Regions from separate parts of the Aeromicrobium phoceense genome, predicted to be linked through region 1. Evidence: predicted binding sites of a transcription regulator. Region 1 holds the regulator's gene; the other holds the start of a gene.
The links. The regulator HrcA, encoded in region 1, represses chaperone genes, less so after heat shock. The targets are predictions, from matches to a motif close to TTGGCACTCGNNNNNNNCGAGTGCCAA.
Positions count from the first base shown of each region.

Region 1 (10,079 bases):
CCGTCACTCCTGACGTCGTCTACATCCTGTCCGACTCCGACAGTCGCGTCGTGTTCGCCGAGGACGACGCCCAGGTCGCGAAGCTGCGCGACGGCCGATCCGAGCTGCCGCAGGTCATGAAGGTCGTCGCCTTCGAGGGCGAGACCGACGGCGACTGGGTGATTTCGCTCGACGACCTCCTCGCCCAGGGCGAGAAGTACCTCGCCGACCACCCGGGCGTCGTGCAGGAGCGCATCGCCGCGACCGGACCCGAGTCGCTGGCCACCCTGATCTACACGTCAGGCACCACCGGACGACCCAAGGGCGTCCGCCTCGTCCACGACTGCTGGACCTACGAGGGTGCCGCCGTCGCCGCGCCGGGCCTGCTCACGATCGACGACCTTGAGTACCGCTGGCTGCCCATGGCGCACTCGTTCGGCAAGGTGCTGCTCACGACGCAGCTCGCCGTCGGGTTCCCGTGCGCGGTCGACGGCCGCGTGCCGAAGATCGTGGAGAACCTCGCCGTCGTGAGGCCCACCTTCATGGGCGCCGCGCCGCGCATCTTCGAGAAGGCCTACGGCCGCATCGTCGGCATGATGGAGGAGGAGGGCGGCGCCAAGCTCAAGCTCTTCCACTGGGCCGAGCGCGTCGGCCTGCAGAAGTCGCGCCTCGAGCGGGCCGGCAAGCCCGTGCCGCTGCCGCTCAAGGCGCAGCACGCCCTCGCCGACAAGCTGGTCTTCTCCAAGGTCCGCGACCGCTTCGGCGGCCGGGTCCGCTTCTTCATCTCCGGGGCCGCGGCGCTGTCCACCGACATCGCCGAGTGGTTCCACGCCGCGGGCATCCTGGTGCTCGAGGGCTACGGCCTCACCGAGACCTCGGCGGGTGCCGTGGTCGGTCACCCCGACGACTACCGCATCGGCACCGTCGGCCGCCCCTTCCCGGGCACCGAGGTCAAGATCGCGACCGACGGCGAGATCCTCATCAAGGGCCCCGGCGTCATGCGTGGCTACCACAACCTGGACTCCGAGTCCGCCTCCGCGCTGGTCGACGACGGCTGGCTCGCCACGGGCGACATCGGCGAGTTCGACGCCGACGGCTACCTGCGGATCACCGACCGCAAGAAGGACCTGTTCAAGACGTCGGGCGGCAAGTACGTCGCGCCGTCGCACATCGAGGGCGCGTTCAAGGCGGTCTGCCCGCTGGCCAGCCAGATGGTGGTCCACGGCAACGACCGCAAGTTCTGCTCGGCGCTCATCACGCTCGACCCCGACGCGGTCGACGCCTGGGCCGCGAACCACGGCATGGAGGGCAAGTCCTACCAGGAGATCGTCTCGTCGCCGGGGATCCAGCAGCAGATCGCGCAGGACATCGAGGAGCTCAACGCCAAGCTCAACCCGTGGGAGACGATCAAGAAGTGGGCCGTGCTGGACCACGACCTCTCGATCGAGTCCGGTGAGATCACGCCGAGCATGAAGGTGAAGCGGCGCGTCGTGGAGGACCGCTACTCCGACGTCCTCGACGGCTTCTACGCCGGGGCCTGACCGCGGGGCCGCCCCGTACGCTGGGGACGTGGCGTTCGGCATCTACCTGCACGTGCCGTTCTGCTCCGTGCGGTGCGGCTACTGCGACTTCAACACGTACACCGCCGACGAGCTCGGCGGGCCGGACGTCGTGGGCGCCTCCCGGTCGACCTACATCGAGGCCGCGCTGAGCGAGCTGGCCCTCGTGCCCGAGCGCACCGTGGACACGGTGTTCGTGGGCGGCGGCACGCCGTCGCAGGTGGCCGCGGGCGACCTCGTGCGCTTCCTGCGCTCCGTCGACGACCGCCTCGGGCTCGCACCGGGCGCCGAGGTCACCACCGAGGCCAACCCCGACAGCGTCTCGCCGCAGTCGTTGGCCGAGCTGCGCGAGGGCGGGTTCACCCGGATCTCCTTCGGCATGCAGTCGGCCGTGCGGCACGTGCTCTCGGTGCTCGACCGCACCCACGATCCCGAGCGCGTCCCGCAGGCCGTGGCGTGGGCTCGCGAGGCCGGCTTCGAGCAGGTCAGCCTCGACCTGATCTACGGCACGCCGTCGGAGTCGATGGACGACTGGCGCCACACGGTCGAGTCGGCGCTGGAGATGGAGCCCGACCACATCAGCGCCTACGCCCTGATCGTCGAGGCGGGCACCGCGTTCGCGCGCAAGGTGCGCCGCGGCGAGGTGGTCATGCCCGACGACGACGAGACCGCCGACAAGTACCTGCTCGCCGACGACCTGCTCGAGGCCGCCGGCCTGAGCTGGTACGAGCTGTCGAACTGGGCTCGCGACGAGGCGGCGCAGTGTCGTCACAACGTGGGCTACTGGAACGGCGGCGAGTGGTGGGGCGTCGGCCCGGGCGCCCACTCCTTCGTCGACGGCGAGCGCTGGTGGAACGTCAAGCACCCCGCCGCCTACGCCCAGCGCCTCGCCGCGGGGGAGTCGCCGCGCGCCGACGGCGAGCGGCCCGATGCGCAGGCCCGCCACCTCGAGGACGTGATGCTGCGCATCCGGCTGGCCGAGGGGATCGAGCCGGCGCTGCTCGGCGACGTCGACCCCTTCATCGAGGCGGGCTGGCTCGAGCCGCTCGGCGATCGCGTCGTGCTCACTCGTTCGGGTCGGTTGATGGCCGACCGCGTGGTCCTGGAGGCCGTCGGCGGCGAGTGAGGCCTGTTCGGCAGACGTCGCACTGCGCTACGTTCAGCGAATGGGGGACACGGAGGTCACCACCGCCCAGGGCGGGTCGACCGGCAAGGTCAGCCGACCGGTCCTCACGGCCATGGTCATCGGGTCCATGGTCGGCGCTGGAGTCTTCGGGCTCCCGGCGCGCTTCGGCACGGCCACCGGGGTCGCCGGTGCGCTGATCGCATGGACCGTCGCCGGCACCGGCATGCTCATGCTCGCCTTCTGCTTCCAGACCCTCGCGATCCGCAAGCCCGAGCTGAACTCCGGCGTGTTCATCTACGCCAAGGCGGGCTTCGGGGACTACGCCGGCTTCAACTCCGCCGTGGGCTTCTGGGCCAGCACGATGGCGGGCAACGCGTTCTACTGGATCTTCATCACGGCGACGATCGGCTTCTTCTTCCCCGAGTTCGGGGAGGGCGACACGCTGCTGGCCGTGGCGGTGTCGACCATCGGCGTGTGGGTGTTCCACTACCTCATCGCCCGGGGCGTGCGTGACGCGGCGGTCATCAACCGGATCGTCACGATCTGCAAGGTCATCCCGATCCTGACGTTCATCGTCGTGCTGGGCTTCCAGTTCGACGCAGGCGTCTTCAGCGACAACTTCTTCGCCTACGACGATCTGGGCACCCTCACCGAGCAGGTCAAGAACACGATGATCATCACGACGTTCGTGTTCATCGGGATCGAGGGCGCCAGCGTCTACTCCCGCTACGCCCAGCGACGCGAGGACGTCGGCCGCGCGACGGTGCTGGGGTTCCTCAGCGTCCTCGCGATCTTCTCGCTCGTGACCATGGTCTCCTACGGCGCCTTCAGCCAGGCAGAGATCGTGGGGACCCCTCAGCCGTCGATGATCGGGCTGTTCGAGCAGGCCGTCGGCCCGTGGGGCAAGTGGTTCATCAGCATCGGCGTCATCGTGTCGGTTCTCGGTGCCTACCTGGCGTGGACGCTGATGGCGGCGGAGGTCGTGTTCATCCCGGCCCGCAGCGACGACATGCCCAGGTTCCTCGGTCGGGAGAACGCTGCGGGCACCCCCATCGCCGCGCTGGTCGCGACGTCGATCGGCGTTCAGGTGCTGCTGGCCCTGACGCTGTTCATCGAGGACTCGTTGGACTTCATGCTGGACCTCACCACGAGTCTCGCGCTCGTGCCCTACCTGCTGGCGGCGGCGTACGCGCTGAAGCTCGCACTGAGCGGCGAGACGTACGAGGCAGAGGACTCCGCCGAGCGGCGCAAGCACCTGGTGTTCGCCGCCGTCGCCTCCGCGTACGCGATCTTCCTGTTCATCGCGGCGGGGCTGGAGTTCCTGCTGCTCTCGTGCCTGGTCTACGCGCCCGCCGCGGTGCTGTTCGTCGTCGCGCGCCGCGAGCGCCGCCTGCGGGTGTTCACCCCGGCCGAGCTGGCGCTGTTCGTGGTCATCGCCATCGGTGCGGTGGTCGCCCTCTACCAACTGCTCACCGGCGGGATCACCGTGTGATCCCACGTCCCGAAGGAGTCTCATGACGCAGCCCTCCGACGCCTACGGCGTCCACTCCGAGGTCGGCCGCCTCCGCAAGGTGCTCGTCTGCGCGCCCGGACTGGCGCACGAGCGGCTGACGCCGTCGAACTGCGACGACCTGCTGTTCGACGACGTCCTGTGGGTGCAGAACGCCCAGCGCGACCACGAGGACTTCGTGGACAAGATGCGTGAGCGCGAGATCGACGTGGTCGAGCTGCACGACGTGCTCTCCGCGACGATGGCCGACCGCACCGCGCGAGCCTGGCTGCTCGACCGCAAGATCGTGGCGAACGAGGTCGGGATCGGCCTCGTGGAGGAGACCCGCGGCTACCTCGACGAGCTGCCGGCCGACGAGCTGACGAAGTTCCTCATCGGCGGCCTGTCCACCCGCGACCTCCCGCGCGACCTGGCCCCGGGCTACCGCGCCCTCGTCCGCGAGGCGCACGGCGGTCACGAGTACCTCATGCCTCCGCTGCCGAACACGCTGTACACGCGCGACACGACGTGCTGGGTGCACGGCGGTCTGACGCTGAACCCGCTGTACTGGGCCGCCCGCAAGGACGAGACGCTCCTGATGAAGGCCATCTACGAGTTCCACCCCGACTTCGCCGGGTCGAAGGTCTGGTGGGGCGACCCCGAGGAGAACTGGGGGACCGCCACGGTCGAGGGCGGCGACGTCCTGGTTCCGGGCAACGGCGTCGTGCTGGTCGGGATGAGCGAGCGCTCGTCGCGCCAGGGCATCACCCAGCTGGCGAAGGCCCTGTTCGACCAGGGCGCGGCCGAGAAGGTCATCGTCGCCGGCATGCCGAAGCTGCGCGCCGCCATGCACCTCGACACCGTCTTCACGTTCGCCGACCGCGACGTCGTCACGATCTACCCCGAGATCGTCAACACGATCCACGCGTTCACGATCCTGCCCGGCGAGGGACTGCCCGGCATCGAGGTCATCGACCACGAGGACGCGCTCTTCGTCGACGTCGTCGCCGAGGCCCTCGGGGTGGAGAAGTTCCAGATCGTCGAGACCGGCGGCAGCGAGTACGACACCGAGCGCCAGCAGTGGGACAGCGGCAACAACCTCGTCGCGCTGGAGCCGGGCGTCGTCATCGCCTACGACCGCAACACCCACACGAACTCGCTGTTGCGCAAGGCCGGCATCGAGGTGATCGAGATCGTCGGAGCCGAGCTCGGCCGCGGCCGCGGGGGCGGGCACTGCATGACGTGCCCGATCATCCGCGACCCGCTCGATGCCTGAGGAGTCAGGAGCGCGCCGACGCTGGGTGCGGCTCGGCCTGGTCGCGGTCCTGCTGACGGTCATCGTCGTGGTGATCCGCGGGCTGCTGGGCGACATCGACTGGGAGCAGGTCCGCACCGCGATCGCCAAGCTCGCGCCGTGGCAGTTCGCCGTCCTCGTGATCGGGCTGCTGGTGCGTCAGTTCCTCAATGCCCTGCCGCTCGCCCTCTTCATCCCGGGGTGTCCGCCGATCAGGGCCATGCAGAACGACCAGGCGGCCATCCTGATGACCACGGTCGCCCCGCCGCCCTCCGACGTCGTGCTGCGGCTGGCGATGTTCGGGTCCTGGGGGATCCCGGCGCCGGCGGGCCTGGCCGGCACCGTCATGAACACCGTGACGTTCTACGTGGTGCGATTCGGCGCGCCGCTGCTGGGGATCGCGCTGATGCTCGCTCTCGGCACGTTCTACCTCGGCGAGTTCGTCCCCGCCGTCCTGAGCGGTTCGGTGAGTGCCGCACTCCTGGCCGTCGTGTGGCTGGCGTTCCGCGGCGAGGCGTTCACGGTGGGTTTCGCCCGCCGGCTGGGACGGTTCGTCGGACGGATGCGCCACGGGGTCGACCCCGAGGCGTGGGCTGCCTGGGCGGCGGACTTCCGCGGGCGCGTCGTCGACCGCGTCCCGTGGGCACTGCCGCGCTCGGTGCTCGCCCTCGTGGCGATGGTCGTCGTCGATGCGACGCTGATCGTCGCGTCGCTGCGGTTCGTCGGGGTCACCGCGTCGGAGGTTCCCGCCATCGAGGTGCTCGTGGCCTTCCTCGTCGCCTACCCGCTGACGCTGTTCCCCTTCTCGGGGCTGGGCATCCTCGACGCGGTCGTCGTCGCGACCCTGCTGGCGATCGAGGCCGGCGCGGACGAGGCCGAGCTCGTGGCGGGCTTCGTGATCTGGCGCACCATCACGATCGCGGGGCCGCTGGTGCTGGGGCTGCTCTCCGTGGGGCTGTGGAAGCTGCAGCTGCTCAGGGCGAGGTGACGAAGTCGATGAGCTCCTCGACCCGGCCCAGGAACGCGGGCTCGAGGTCGGTCCAGGAGTCGACCCGGCCGAGGATCGCCTTCCAGGCCCGCGCGATGTCGGCCTGGTCGTCGTGCGGCCAGCCGAGGTGGGCGCAGATGCCGCGCTTCCACTCGATGCTCCGCGGGATCGTCGGCCAGGCGTCCATGCCGAGCCGCTGCGGCTTGATCGACTGCCAGACGTCGACGTAGGGGTGCCCGACCACGAGCAGGTGCGGCACGTGCGCGACCTCGTCGGCGAGACGCTGCTCCTTCGAGCCGGGCACCAGGTGGTCGACGAGCACGCCGAGCCGGCGCTTCGGACCGGGGGAGAAGTCGCGGACGATCGCCGCCAGGTCGTCGATGCCGTTGAGGTACTCCACGGCCACGCCCTCGGCGCGCAGGTCGTCGCCCCAGACCTTCTCGACGAGCTCGGCGTCGTGGCGGCCCTCGACGTAGATCCGGCTGGGCAGCGCGACCTTCGCCCGGGTGTCGGCGGCGATCCGCGAGCCCGAGGCGGTGCGGGTGGGCGCGGCCTTCCCCTTCGGCGTGGGGGCGACCAGCACGACCGGCTTGCCCTCCAGGAGGAAGCCGGGGCCGAGCGGGAAGACCTTGCGTCGCAGGCGCCGGTCCTCGAGCTGGACCGTGCCGAGGTCGCGCTCGACGCGCATGATCTCGCCGACGAAGCCCGTGGAGGCCTCCTCCACGACGAGGCCGGTGTCGGCGGCCACCTCGGTGGAGCGGCCGCGGGCGGGCCGGCGCCAGTCGCCGGAGAGGACGTCGGAGCCGTAGCGGTCAGCCATGGCCGAACCACACTCCCAGGAGTCGCTGGTGGAAGTCCTCGACGTCGTCCTTGGTGCCGCTGTCGAGGGTGTCGTGCACGATCAGCCCGATCGCCAGGTCGACCGCCGCGGGCCAGCTCTCGGGCACGGTGGCGGGGATCTCGTCGGTGACGAGTGCGCCCAGCGCGACGTCGGGGGAGTGGCCGGGCCGGGTGACCACCATGACCAGCTCGCCGCCCTCGGGGCCGTGGCCGAGGTGGCTGACCTCGACGAAGGCCTCGCCCACGGCACTCGCCCAGACCGCGGCCATCGTCCCGCCGCGCGACTCGTGCGCGACGGTGGTCCCGTCGGGGGCCGTCACGGCGTAGGCGGTGTACACGAGCACCTGGCCGCCGTCGGCGACCTCGATCGCGCCGTCGGGGCGTACGGAGACCTCACTCACCCCGACAGGTTGCCATGCCGCCCGGCGGCCTCCGCGCAGGCGCACCGCCCTCGACGACCTCGGTAGACTGGCACTGGTCAGGTTCGAGTGCCAGCAGCGTGGGAGGTGACAGCGTGATCGAGGACCGTCGGCTCAACGTCCTGCGAGCGATCGTCGAGGACTACGTCGCCACGCAGGAGCCCGTCGGCTCCAAGGCGCTCGTCGAGCGTCACCGCCTCGGCGTCTCGTCGGCCACGATCCGCAACGACATGGCGGCCCTCGAGGACGAGGGCTACCTCACGGCGCCGCACACCAGCGCCGGCCGGATCCCCACCGACAAGGGCTACCGGATGTTCGTCGACCGGCTGGCCGAGGTCAAGGCGCTCTCGGTCGCCGAGCGCCGCGCCATCGAGACGTTCCTCTCGGGCGCCATCGACGTCGACGACATCGTCATGCGCAGCGTGAAGATCCTCGCGCAGCTGACGAACCAGGTCGCGATCGTCCAGTACCCGTCGCTCACGCGCTCCACCGTCCGTCACGTGGAGCTCGTCGCGCTCGAGGGCTCGCGCGTGCTGATCGTCGTGATCACCAGCAGCGGCCGCGTCGAGCAGCGCATCGTCGAGCTCGCGCAGACCCCCGGCGAGGGCCTGCTGAGCGACCTCAAGTCGCGCATCGTCCGCGCCACGCTGGGCGAGCGGCTGCCCGAGGCCTCGCTGCGGCTGGCCGAGCTGATCGACACGTTCGCCACCGACGACCGCCCGGTCGTCACCTCGATCGTCACGACCCTGGCGAACACGTTCTCCAACGAGCGCTCCGACGAGCGGGTGGCCGTCGGCGGCACGGCGAACCTCGCGCGCTTCGGCGCTGACTTCGACACCGCGATCCGTCCCGTGCTGGAGGCGATGGAGGAGCAGGTCGTGCTGCTGCACCTGCTCGGTGAGGCCACGGTCGGACCGCACGTGCGGATCGGGCGCGAGACGGGCCGCGACGACCTGTCGGGCACGGCCGTCGTGTCCAGCAACTACGGACCCGACGGCGAGAGCTTCGCCCAACTGGGCACCATGGGACCGACGCGCATGGACTACCCCGCCACGATGGCCGCCGTCGGCGCCGTCGCCCGCTACGTCGGGCGGATCCTCGCCGACGGCTGAGCGATCCACCCCAGGAATTGCGAGAGAGAAAGAGACCTTGGACTACTACGAACTGCTGGGCGTGTCCCGCGAGGCGACCCCGGAGGAGCTGAAGAAGGCGTACCGCCGGCTGGCCCGCCAGTTGCACCCGGACGTCAACGACGCCCCCGACGCGTCCGAGCGCTTCAAGGAGGTCACCACCGCCTACGAGGTGCTGTCCGACCCGCAGAAGCGCGCCGTCTACGACCGCGGCGGCGACCCGCTGTCCGGCGGTGGCGGCATGGGCGGCGGCTTCGGCCAGGGCTTCAGCTTCGACGACATCATGGACGCGTTCTTCGGTCAGACGTCCTCGCGCGGTCCGCGCCCGCGCGTGCAGCGCGGCCAGGATGCGCTGCTGCGCCTGTCGATCTCCCTCGCGGAGGCCGCGTTCGGCGTCAGCCGCGAGATCAAGGTCGACACCGCGGTGACGTGTGAGGTCTGCGACGGCACCGGCGCGAACGAGGGCTCCGAGCCGGTCACGTGCGGCACCTGCCACGGCCACGGCAACGTCCACCACGTCCAGCGCTCGCTGCTCGGTGACATCCGCACCTCGCGTCCGTGCCCCACGTGCCACGGCTACGGCACGGTCATCCCCGACCCCTGCCGCGAGTGCAACGGCGAGGGCCGCGTCCGCTCGCGCCGCAGCCTGCAGGTCAACGTGCCCGCCGGTGTCGACGACGGGAACCGGATCCAGCTCGCCGGTGAGGGCGAGGTCGGCGCGGGCGGTGGCCCGGCCGGCGACCTCTACATCGAGGTCAAGGTGGCCCGCCACCCCGTCTTCACGCGCCAGGGCGACGCCCTCGCGTGCCAGATCACGGTGCCGATGACCGCTGCCGCGCTGGGCACCCGCATCGACCTGCCCACCCTCGACGCGGAGCGCGACGAGGTCGACGACGCCGAGCGCTCCGTGCCGATCGAGGTGCCGCCGGGCACCCAGTCGGGCGAGACCGTGGTGGCCCGTGGCTTCGGCGTCCCGCGCCTGCGCGGCTCGGGCCGCGGCGACCTCACCGTGCACGTCGTGGTGGAGACCCCGCGCGAGCTCGACGCCGAGCAGCGCGAGCTGCTCGAGAGGCTCGCCGCCGCGCGCGGCGAGGAGCACGTCGACCCGGTCGTGGGCCACAACTCGCGCTCCGGCGTCTTCGGCCGCATCCGCGACGCCTTCAAGTGAGCCGGTCGCTAGAGTCGGCGCATGGCTGCTGACTGCATCTTCTGCAAGATCGTCGCGGGCGAGATCCCGGCCGACGTCGTCGCCGAG
Region 1 covers NZ_JACEOG010000001.1:1,727,999-1,738,077, forward strand. Annotated here, with positions in the region: gene H1W00_RS08370 (AMP-dependent synthetase/ligase) at 1-1,520, shown strand, start outside; gene hemW (radical SAM family heme chaperone HemW) at 1,549-2,664, shown strand; gene H1W00_RS08380 (basic amino acid/polyamine antiporter) at 2,705-4,156, shown strand; gene H1W00_RS08385 (arginine deiminase) at 4,179-5,429, shown strand; gene H1W00_RS08390 (lysylphosphatidylglycerol synthase domain-containing protein) at 5,422-6,435, shown strand; gene H1W00_RS08395 (DUF3097 domain-containing protein) at 6,422-7,255, opposite strand; gene H1W00_RS08400 (hypothetical protein) at 7,248-7,676, opposite strand; gene hrcA (heat-inducible transcriptional repressor HrcA) at 7,790-8,806, shown strand; gene dnaJ (molecular chaperone DnaJ) at 8,844-9,992, shown strand; gene H1W00_RS08415 (histidine triad nucleotide-binding protein) at 10,014-10,079, shown strand, end outside.

Region 2 (10,079 bases), 1.5 Mb from region 1:
CCGCCTTCGCGAACGCGGCGTGGATCGTGGTGGGCACCACCAGGGCCGGGCGCTCGACCCCGGCCGCGTCGCGGGCGGTCTGCACGGCCAGCAGGATCGACTCGGTGCCGCCCGACGTGACGGTGCCGACCACCTCGTCACCGCCGTGCAGGGCCGACCGGGCGAAGGCGACGAGGTCGGACTCCATCGAGAGCAGGCTCGGGAACGCCGTCGGGTCGAGACCGTTCGTGGCGGCGTACATCGCGATGGCCTGCCGGGCGACCTCGTCGGCCTCCTCGAGCCCGGAGTCGTAGACGTAGGCCAGGGTCCTGCCGCCGTGCGTGGGCAGGTCGCCCTGCCGTCGGGCGGCGAGCTCGGCGAGGATCTGGTCAGGTGACATCGAGGCTCCTGAGGCGGTCGTCGAGGCGGTAGCCGCGCAGCAGCACGAGGCTGAGGGCGGCCAGGGCGGCGGGCAGCACCGAGAACCCGAGGGCGATCGCGAGGCGCGCGCTGTCGGGCTGGGCCACCGTGACGTCGCCGGTGGAGGACACGTAGCCGCCGGCGGTGAGCACGAGCGCGAAGATCCCGGGCCCGAGTGCCAGGCCCAGCGTCTCGCCGGCGGTCCACACACCCGTGAAGACGCCGATGCGGTTCGAGCCGCTGCGCTGCGCGTCGTCGGCGGCGACGTCGGGCAGCATCGCCATGGGGAACACCTGGGCGCCGGCGTAGCCGATGCCCACGAGGGCGGCCGCGACGTAGGTCAGGCCCGTCCACCCGGCGTGGGCCGTCAGCAGGGCGGCCATGCCGACCACGAGGAATCCGGTGGCCAGGCCGTACCCCGACCGCTTGCCCCGCGTGGCGGCGTAGCGCTCCCACAGCGGCGTGACGAGCAGCGCCGGACCCACGAAGGCCACGAAGAGGAACGTGTTGGCGGCGGCGCTGTCGAGCAGGTCGTCGGCGACGTAGGCGACACCCGCGAGCACCGTGCCGATGGCCGCCGCCTGCACGACGAAGGTCAGCAGGACCGCCCGGAAGTCGGGGTTGGCGGCCACGAGCCGCAGCTGGTCGGCCAGGGTGCCGGCGGCGGTCTGGGTGGGATGCTCGGGCGCGCCACGGGTGCCCCACCACGACCCGAGCACGCCGAGTGCGATGAGCACCCCCACGTAGACGCCCATCGCGGCGTGGCCGAGCTGGTCGGCCACGATCGGCGCGGTGGCGCCCGACAGCAGGATCGCCAGTGCCAGCACCACCACGCGCCACGTCATGAGGCGGGTGCGCTCGGCGTAGTCCAGCGTCAGCTCGGCCGGCATCGCGACGTAGGGGACCTGGAAGAACGCGTACGCGCTCGCGCAGCCCAGGAACGCCACGGCCACCCACGCGGAGGCGAGCGCGCTCGGCTCGGAGGGGCCGGCGAACATCACGGCGAACAGGACCGCGAGCGTGAGGCCCGCCCGGACGAGGAAGGGCCGGCGGCGACCCGAGGGATGGGTCGAGCGGTCGCTGATGCGTCCCGCGATCGGGTTGAGGACCACGTCCCACGCCTTCGGCGCGAAGACCAGGACTCCGGCCAGTGCCGCGCCGATGCCGATCTCGTCGGTCAGGTAGGGCAGCAGCAGGAGCCCGGGGACGGTGCCGAACGTCCCGGTCGCGACGCTGCCGAGCGCGTACCCGCGGCGGACCCGGGCGGGAAGCTCAGCCGTCACCGTCGGACGGCCCGATGTCGCGCACGGCCGCGAGCTCGGCCAGGAAGGTGTTGGCCCAGCGCTCGATGTCGTTCTCCATGACTTGCTTGCGCAGGGCGCGCATCCGCTTGCGCAGGTCGACCGGGTTGGCCTGCATCGCGCCGAGCAGCGCGTCCTTCATCCCGTTGATGTCGTGGGGGTTGACCTGGAAGGCCTGCTTGAGCTCGCCCGCGGCTCCGGCGAACTCGCTGAGCACGAGCGCACCGCGGTCGTCCCAGCGCGTGGCGATGTACTCCTTCGCCACGAGGTTCATGCCGTCGCGAAGCGGAGTGACCACCATGACGTCGGCCGCCCGGTACATCGCGGCCATCTCCTCACGCGGGAACGACGCGTGCAGGTACTGCACCGGCTGCTGGCCGATGCGCCCCATGTCGCCGTTGATGCGCCCGACGAGGCGGTTGATGTCGTCGCGCAGGACCCGGTACTGGTGCACGCGCTCGCGCGACGGGGTGGCCACCTGGACGAACACGGCGTCGTCCACGTCGATGACGCCGTCGCTGACGAGCTCGCCGAAGGCGCGGAGCCGTTGCGGCAGTCCCTTGGTGTAGTCGAGGCGGTCGATGCCGATGAGCACGTGGCGCGGGTTGCCCAGGCTGTCGCGGATCTCCTGGGCGCGGGCGGTGACCTCGGGGGTGCGCGAGAGCTGCTCGAAGCCGCGGGCGTCGATCGAGATCGGGTAGGCCCGGGCGAGCACCTTGCGCCCGTCGGGCAGGAACACCGTGTCGCGCACCGTGCGGTGGCCGACGCGCTGGCGGACGAGACGGGCGAAGTTCTGCGCGCCACCGGGCATCTGGAAGCCGACGAGGTCGGCGCCGAGCAGGCCCTCGAGGATCTGGCGCCGCCACGGCAGCTGCTGGAACAGCTCGGTGGGTGGGAAGGGGATGTGGAGGAAGAACCCGATGAGCAGGTCGGGACGCAGCTCGCGCAGCATCTGCGGCACCAGCTGGAGCTGGTAGTCCTGCACCCACACCACGGCGCCCGGCGCGGCCAGCGTGGCGGCCTTCTCGGCGAAGCGGCGGTTCACCGTGACGTAGGAGTCCCACCACTCGCGGTGGTACTCCGGGGTGACGACGACGTCGTGGTAGAGCGGCCAGAGGGTGCCGTTGGAGAAGCCCTCGTAGTACTCCTCGACCTCCGCCTCCGACAGCGGCACGGGCACGAGGCGCAGTCCGTCGTGCTCGAACTCGTCGAGGTCCTCCTCGGCGGCGCCGTGCCAGCCGATCCACGCGCCGCCGCGCAGCTTCATGACGGGCTCGAGCGCGGTGACCAGTCCGCCGGGCGACGTGCGCCAAGAGATCTCGCCTTCGGCGTCGATCAGGCGGTCCACCGGCAGCCGGTTGGCGATCACGAGGAAGTCAGCTTGCTCCGGCGCCATGGGGCCACCATAGGGGAGAACGGGTGCCCCCGCCCCGGAGCGGGCGTCCGGGTCCGCCCGATTCTCGCGGGGGAATGACAACCGTGTGATTCCGCCGGTACGATCAGGGGCATGGCAGCGGTGGAGAGTCACGACCAGGTGGTCAGCGCGGGCGCATTGTCCGACCGCGACCGCGAGATGCTCGAGCTCGAACGCCTGTGGTGGAAGTACGCCGGGGCCAAGGAGCAGGCGATCCGCGACAAGTTCGACATGACCTCGACGCGGTACTACCAGATCCTCAACGCGCTGATCGACTCCGAGGACGCCCTCGCGCACGACCCACTGCTGGTCAAGCGCCTGCGCCGCCTCCGCTCGCAGCGCCAGCGTCAGCGCCAGGCGCGACGCACCGGCTCCGATCGCTGAAGTGGACCAGCCTCCCCTCGAACCGCGTGACGACCGGCGTGACCCCGAACGGCGCGGCGCGGCCTGGACCGTGATCGTGCTGCCCGCGGTGTGGCTCGTCCTGGGCGTCGCCGGCGGGTGGGCCATCATCGAGGCCGTCCGCGACGACGAGGCGCCCGCGCGGTCCGCCGAGCGCACCACGACCGGCCCCACGCCCACCGCGAAGGCCACGGCGAAGAAGTCGGCCAAGCCGAAGCCGAAGAAGTCGGCGACGCCTAAGACGGAGCCGACGACGGAGCCCACCACCGAGCCCACGGCGACGCGCTCGATCGGCGTCTCGGTCTACAACCAGATCGGCATCGGCGGTCTCGCGGGGCGTGTGGCCGGCCAGGCGCAGGCGGCCGGGTGGACGATCGGGGCGATCGCCGACTGGCGCGGCAACGTGCCGCAGGACACGATCTACTTCCCGGCGGGCCGCCAGGGCGAGGCGGCGCTGCTCGGCGCCGACCTGGCGATCTCCCGTCTCATGCCCGCCACCGCGGGCATGTCCGGAACCAACCTCACGGTCGTGCTGGCCAGCCCCCGCTGAGTCCCCGTGCCCCCGCGCCATACTTTTCCCATGACCGACCCGGGGCGCACGCTGCTCGCGCTCGACTTCGACGGCACGCTCGCACCCATCGTCCAGGATCCCGCCTCGGCCTGGATCCATCCGGGCTCGCTGGCCGCCCTGCGCCGGCTGGGTCCGGTGCTCCGTGAGTTGACGATCATCACCGGACGCCCCGTGGACCAAGTGCGGCGGCTCGGCCGCTTCGAGGACGGGCCGGGGCTCGACCGCATGGTCGTGTGCGGTCAGTACGGGGCCGAGCGCTGGGACGCCGCGAGCGGCGAGGTGCGCCAGCCGCACCGCCCCCAGGCGGTCTCCGACCTCGCCGCGCGGCTGCCGCAGTGGCTCGAGGAGCACGACGCGTCCCGGATCCGGATCGAGGACAAGGGGCTCGCGATCGCGCTGCACACGCGCGGCGTCGCGCCGGGCCTGCTGGACGAGCTGCGTCCCCAGATCGAGGCGCTGGCGGCCGAGGTCGGACTGCACCTCGAGCCGGGCCGCCAGGTGATCGAGCTGCGCTCCGCCGGCACCGACAAGGGTCAGACCCTGCGTCGCGTGGTCGGCCGCGTCGAGCCCGGTGCCGTGATCTACGCCGGCGACGACCTCGGCGACCTGCCGGCCTTCGAGGAGGGCATCGCCCTGCGCGAGCAGGGGATGGACGTCACGCTCGTGTGCTCGGCCTCCGACGAGCAGGACGCGCTGCTCGCGCTGGCCGACGTGGTGCTCGACGGCCCCGACGCCGTGGCCGCGTGGCTCGGCGATCTCGCCGACCGGTTCGCGCCCGCCTGACCCTCCGTTTGCCGTCTCGTCATCCGGACGGAGTGGACGTATCGTGAGACGGCCATTTAGTCTGAAGCCACTCATCCCGAGGGGCAGAGGGACACGGCCCGACGAAGCCCCAGCAACCAGCCGATCACCGGCCAGGTGCTAATTCCGTCCGCGGTCGAACGTCGACCCGGAGAGATGAATGGAGTCTTCGTGAGCGTCACGACCCCCGAGACCACCACCCTCCGCGAGGGTGCCTTCGGCCCCGCCACCGCCCTGAAGTGCCGCGAGTGCGGCGCCACGCGCGAGCTCGGTCCCCACTACGCCTGTTACGAGTGCTTCGGTCCGCTGGAGATCGCCTACGACTTCGGCACGGTGACGCGCGAGCAGATCGAGGCGGGCCCGGCCAACATCTGGCGCTACAAGGCCCTGCTGCCGGTCCCCGACGACATCGAGAGCAGCCCGAACCTCGAGCCCGGCTTCACCCGCCTGCTCGACGCCCGCAACCTCGCCGCCGAGCTCGGCCTGGCGAAGCTGTGGGTGAAGGACGACAGCACCAACCCCACCAACTCCTTCAAGGACCGCGTCGTCGCGTGCGCGCTGAGCGCGGCCCGCGAGTTCGGCAGCAAGGTGTTCGCGTGCCCCTCCACCGGCAACCTCGCCAACGCGGTCGCCGCGGCCGGCGCGCGGGCCGGCATCCGCACGGTCGTGTTCATCCCGAGCAACCTCGAGACGCCCAAGCAGGTGAACTCGGCGATCTTCACCGAGAACCTCGTCGCGGTCGACGGCAACTACGACGACGTCAACAAGCTGGCCAGCGAGATCGCCGGCGAGGAGGACGGCTGGGCGTTCGTCAACGTGAACGTGCGCCCCTTCTACGCCGAGGGCTCCAAGACGCTCGGGTACGAGATCGCCGAGCAGCTCGGCTGGCGCCTGCCCGACCAGATCGTCATCCCCGTCGCCTCCGGCTCGCAGCTGACCAAGGTGCACAAGGCGTTCGGCGAGCTCATCGCGCTCGGCCTGGTCGAGGACAAGCCCTACCGGGTGTTCGGCGCGCAGGCCACGGGCTGCAACCCCGTCGCCACGGCGTACAAGGACGGCGTCGACGCGATCCGGCCCGTGCGGCCCGACACGATCGCCAAGTCGCTCGCGATCGGCAACCCGGCCGACGGCATCTACGTGCTCGACATCGCCCGCTCCACCGGCGGCGGCGTCGAGGAGGTCGACGACGACCAGATCCGCGACGGCATCGTGCTGCTGGCGCGCACCGAGGGCATCTTCACCGAGACCGCGGGCGGCACGACCGTCGCCGTGCTGAAGAAGCTCGTCGAGACCGGTCAGCTCGACCCCGAGCTGGAGACCGTGGTGATCAACACCGGTCACGGCCTCAAGACGCTCGACGCCGTCGCCGGATCCGTCGGCGCCCGCGCCACCATCGCCCCCACCTACGACGCCTTCACCGCGGCCGGCATCGCCTGAGCCGTCCGACCGAACCACCCGAGGAGACCCCCATGGCCGTGTCCGTCCGCATCCCCACGATCCTGCGCAGCTACACGAACGACGAGTCCCAGGTCAGCGCCGAGGGCGACCGCCTCAGCGACGTGCTGGAGTCGCTCGAGACGACCTACCCCGGCATCCGGGCGCGCATCGTCGACGAGGACGGCAAGCTGCGCCGCTTCGTCAACGTCTACGTGGCGGAGGAGGATGTCCGCTTCGCCGACGGCCTCGACACCCGGACCCCCGACGGCACCCAGATCTCGGTCATCCCGGCCGTCGCTGGCGGCTGCTGAGTCCCTCCACGGCAATCCCGCGTAGGAGGATCGGGGCTGCTGCCGATACGCTGGCTCTGGTCCGGCCGCGGGCCTTTCCGCGCAGAACAAGGTGGTCTCATGGTGCATGGCACCGTCAAGTGGTTCAACTCCGACAAGGGTTACGGCTTCATCGCCGTCGAGGGCCAGGACGACGTCTTCGTCCACTGGTCCAAGATCGCGATCAACGGGTTCAAGACCCTCGAGGACGGCCAGAACGTCGAGCTGGAGGTCGTCGACGGCCCCAAGGGACGTGAGGCCGAGAACGTGCAGCCCCTGCACTAGCGCTTCGGGCGACCTCGGGTGCGGGGTCGCTTGATCGGTGGGGATTAGCACTCGTATAGTGAGAGTGCTAGTTCCACTTCTACTTATGTCGGAGACACGCACCCATGGCCAAGTCCATCGCATTCAACGAAGAAGCCCGGCGCGGGCTCGAGCGGGGCATGAACCAGCTCGCCGACGCCGTCAAGGTCACCCTCGGCCCCAAGGGCCGGAACGTCGTCCTGGAGAAGAAGTGGGGAGCCCCCACGATCACGAACGACGGCGTCTCCATCGCCAAGGAGATCGAGCTCGAGGATCCCTACGAGAAGATCGGTGCCGAGCTCGTCAAGGAGGTCGCCAAGAAGACCGACGACGTCGCGGGTGACGGCACCACCACCGCCACCGTCCTGGCCCAGGCGCTCGTGCGCGAGGGTCTGCGCAACGTCGCCGCCGGCGCCAACCCGATGGGCCTGAAGAAGGGCATCGAGATCGCCGTCGAGGCCATCAGCGAGCAGCTGCTCGCCATGGCGAAGGACGTCGAGACCAAGGAGCAGATCGCCTCCACCGCCTCCATCTCCGCCGCTGACACCACGGTCGGCGAGATCATCGCCGAGGCGATGGACAAGGTCGGCAAGGAAGGCGTCATCACCGTCGAGGAGTCGAACACGTTCGGCCTCGACCTCGAGCTGACCGAGGGCATGCGCTTCGACAAGGGTCACCTGTCGGGCTACATGGTCACCGACCCCGAGCGCATGGAGACCGTGCTCGAGGATCCGTACATCCTGATCGTCAACAGCAAGATCACCACCGTCAAGGACATGGTCCCGGTGCTGGAGAAGGTCATGCAGACCGGCAAGCCGCTGGCCATCATCGCCGAGGACGTCGAGGGCGAGGCGCTGGCCACCCTCATCGTCAACAAGCTGAAGGGCACCTTCAAGTCCGTCGCCATCAAGGCGCCCGGCTTCGGTGACCGTCGCAAGGCGATGCTGACCGACATCGCGATCCTCACCGGTGGCGAGGTCATCAGCGAGGAGGTCGGCCTCAAGCTCGAGAACGCCGACCTGACGCTGCTCGGCACCGCGCGCAAGGTCGTCACGACCAAGGACGAGACCACCATCGTCGAGGGTGGCGGCGACGAGGCCCAGATCCAGGGCCGTGTGGCGCAGATCAAGGCCGAGATCGAGAACAGCGACTCGGACTACGACCGCGAGAAGCTCCAGGAGCGCCTCGCCAAGCTGGCCGGCGGCGTGGCCGTCATCAAGGTCGGCGCGGCCACCGAGGTCGAGCTCAAGGAGCGCAAGCACCGCATCGAGGACGCCGTCCGCAACGCCAAGGCGGCCGTCGAGGAGGGCATCGTCCCCGGCGGCGGTGTCGCGCTCGTCCAGGCCAGCAAGGCCGCGTTCGAGAAGCTCGAGCTCGAGGGTGACGAGGCCACCGGCGCGAACATCGTCCGCGTCGCCACCTCGGCCCCGCTGAAGCAGATCGCCATCAACGCCGGCCTCGAGGGCGGCGTCGTGGCGGAGAAGGTCGCCAACCTCGAGCAGGGCCAGGGCCTCAACGCGGCCACCGGCGAGTACGTCGACATGATCGCGACCGGCATCATCGATCCGGCCAAGGTCACGCGCTCGGCGCTGCAGAACGCCGCGTCGATCGCCGCGCTGTTCCTGACCACCGAGGCCGTCGTGGCCGACAAGCCGGAGCCCGCGGGCGCGGCCGGCGCGCCCGACATGGGCGACATGGGTGGCATGGGCGGCATGGGCTTCTGATCCCAGCTGTTCCACGGGACCCCGGCACCTCACAGGTGCCGGGGTTCCGTGCGTCCGGGGGTGCGAGGATGTCCGGCGTGACCTCCTGGCTCGACCTGTCCCGGACCGACGACGCGATGACGCCCGATCACCGGGACCGGCTCGTGGCCGCCGGCGTGGACCCTGCCCGTCTCGACGCGCTCGACTGGCGGCGGATGGACGGGCCGCTGCCCTCCTGGTGGAACGACCTCGGCAACGCGCTGTACGCGGCGCCCGGGGCGCGGCTGCCCGACCACGTCGTCGCGGCGCTGACCACCTTCTACTTCCAGGACGCGCTGATCGTGGTCGGTGCGCCGATGGACCACCTGACGTCGCTGCTCGTCGGCGGGAACGAGGCGACCGTCTTCCTCGACGAGCGCGTCGTGCTCACGGCGGGGGAGCTGTACTGCGGTCCGGGCTCCTCGATCGTCCTGCACGGGCCCCTCGTGGCCACCCGGTCGCCCGTCGTCGACGCGCGCAACGGCGGCCGTGTCGTGGCCGCGGGCGACCAGCTGTGGGCGGCCGGGGTCTACATCGCCACCGACGACATGCACCGGCTCGAGGACGCGGTCACGGGGGAGCGGATCAACCCCTTCGGCGCCACGATCCGCATCGGTCACCACGTGTGGCTGTGCCGTGAGTCGGTCGTCTCGGGCCACGTCGAGATCGGCGACCACGTCTGCGTCGGTCTGAGGGCCGTCGTGCGGGGTCAGAAAGTGCCTCCGAACGTGGTGGTGGCGGGGTCACCGGGACGTGTGGTGCGTGAGGGAACCACGTGGTCGTTCGACGACGCCCCATGAGCCCAAGAAATCGCCTCTGATGCTGGAAACTTCAAGTTACCCCTGAGGCTTGTGCGCGAATCGATGCGTTCGCCTGCACGGATCGCGACAAACCGCAGTCTGGGGAAATGTGACGTGCGCTACATGCGGGAATTTGCAGAATGCCCTGACACACGTCCCGGCATGGCCTACTTTCGAGGGGAAAGACAGGGGCATCACGTCATTCGGTGGCCGTCGGAGGGGGAATCCGGCGGAGGGAGACATCGGGTGCGGGGGAACCGGGCCGGGGGGCTGGCCTACGGGCTTGTATCGGCACCACTCAACGACGCTCTTGGCTGAGTACGCAGACACGACGGCACGTGTGCCGCGGTGAGGCGGAGGGGTCCGCAGCACGTCACCGCAGGTGCGCATTGGGGAGTTGGCATGACTTCAGCGATCGACGGGCGCGATGAAACCGTCCTTCCGCTGCGCCTGGTGGAGCCCATCACCAGCGACCCCGGCACCGGATCACCTTCGGTCCACCGGGAACTCACGGCGATGCCCACGGGGCGTTCGTCACTGGAAGCACTCGTCCGCCAGGGACTCGTCGGGCACCTCGTCG
Region 2 covers NZ_JACEOG010000001.1:264,871-274,949, reverse strand. Annotated here, with positions in the region: gene H1W00_RS01310 (pyridoxal phosphate-dependent decarboxylase family protein) at 1-379, opposite strand, end outside; gene H1W00_RS01305 (MFS transporter) at 369-1,682, opposite strand; gene H1W00_RS01300 (alpha,alpha-trehalose-phosphate synthase (UDP-forming)) at 1,672-3,096, opposite strand; gene H1W00_RS01295 (DUF3263 domain-containing protein) at 3,208-3,498, shown strand; gene H1W00_RS01290 (LytR C-terminal domain-containing protein) at 3,500-4,066, shown strand; gene otsB (trehalose-phosphatase) at 4,097-4,870, shown strand; SAM riboswitch class I at 4,939-5,051, shown strand; gene thrC (threonine synthase) at 5,045-6,325, shown strand; gene H1W00_RS01275 (ubiquitin-like small modifier protein 1) at 6,358-6,636, shown strand; gene H1W00_RS01270 (cold-shock protein) at 6,736-6,939, shown strand; gene groL (chaperonin GroEL) at 7,044-8,681, shown strand; gene H1W00_RS01260 (acyltransferase) at 8,750-9,499, shown strand; gene H1W00_RS01255 (sugar transferase) at 9,902-10,079, shown strand, end outside.
Region 2: the regulator HrcA is predicted to act here: its motif matches at 6,984-7,010, upstream of groL (chaperonin GroEL).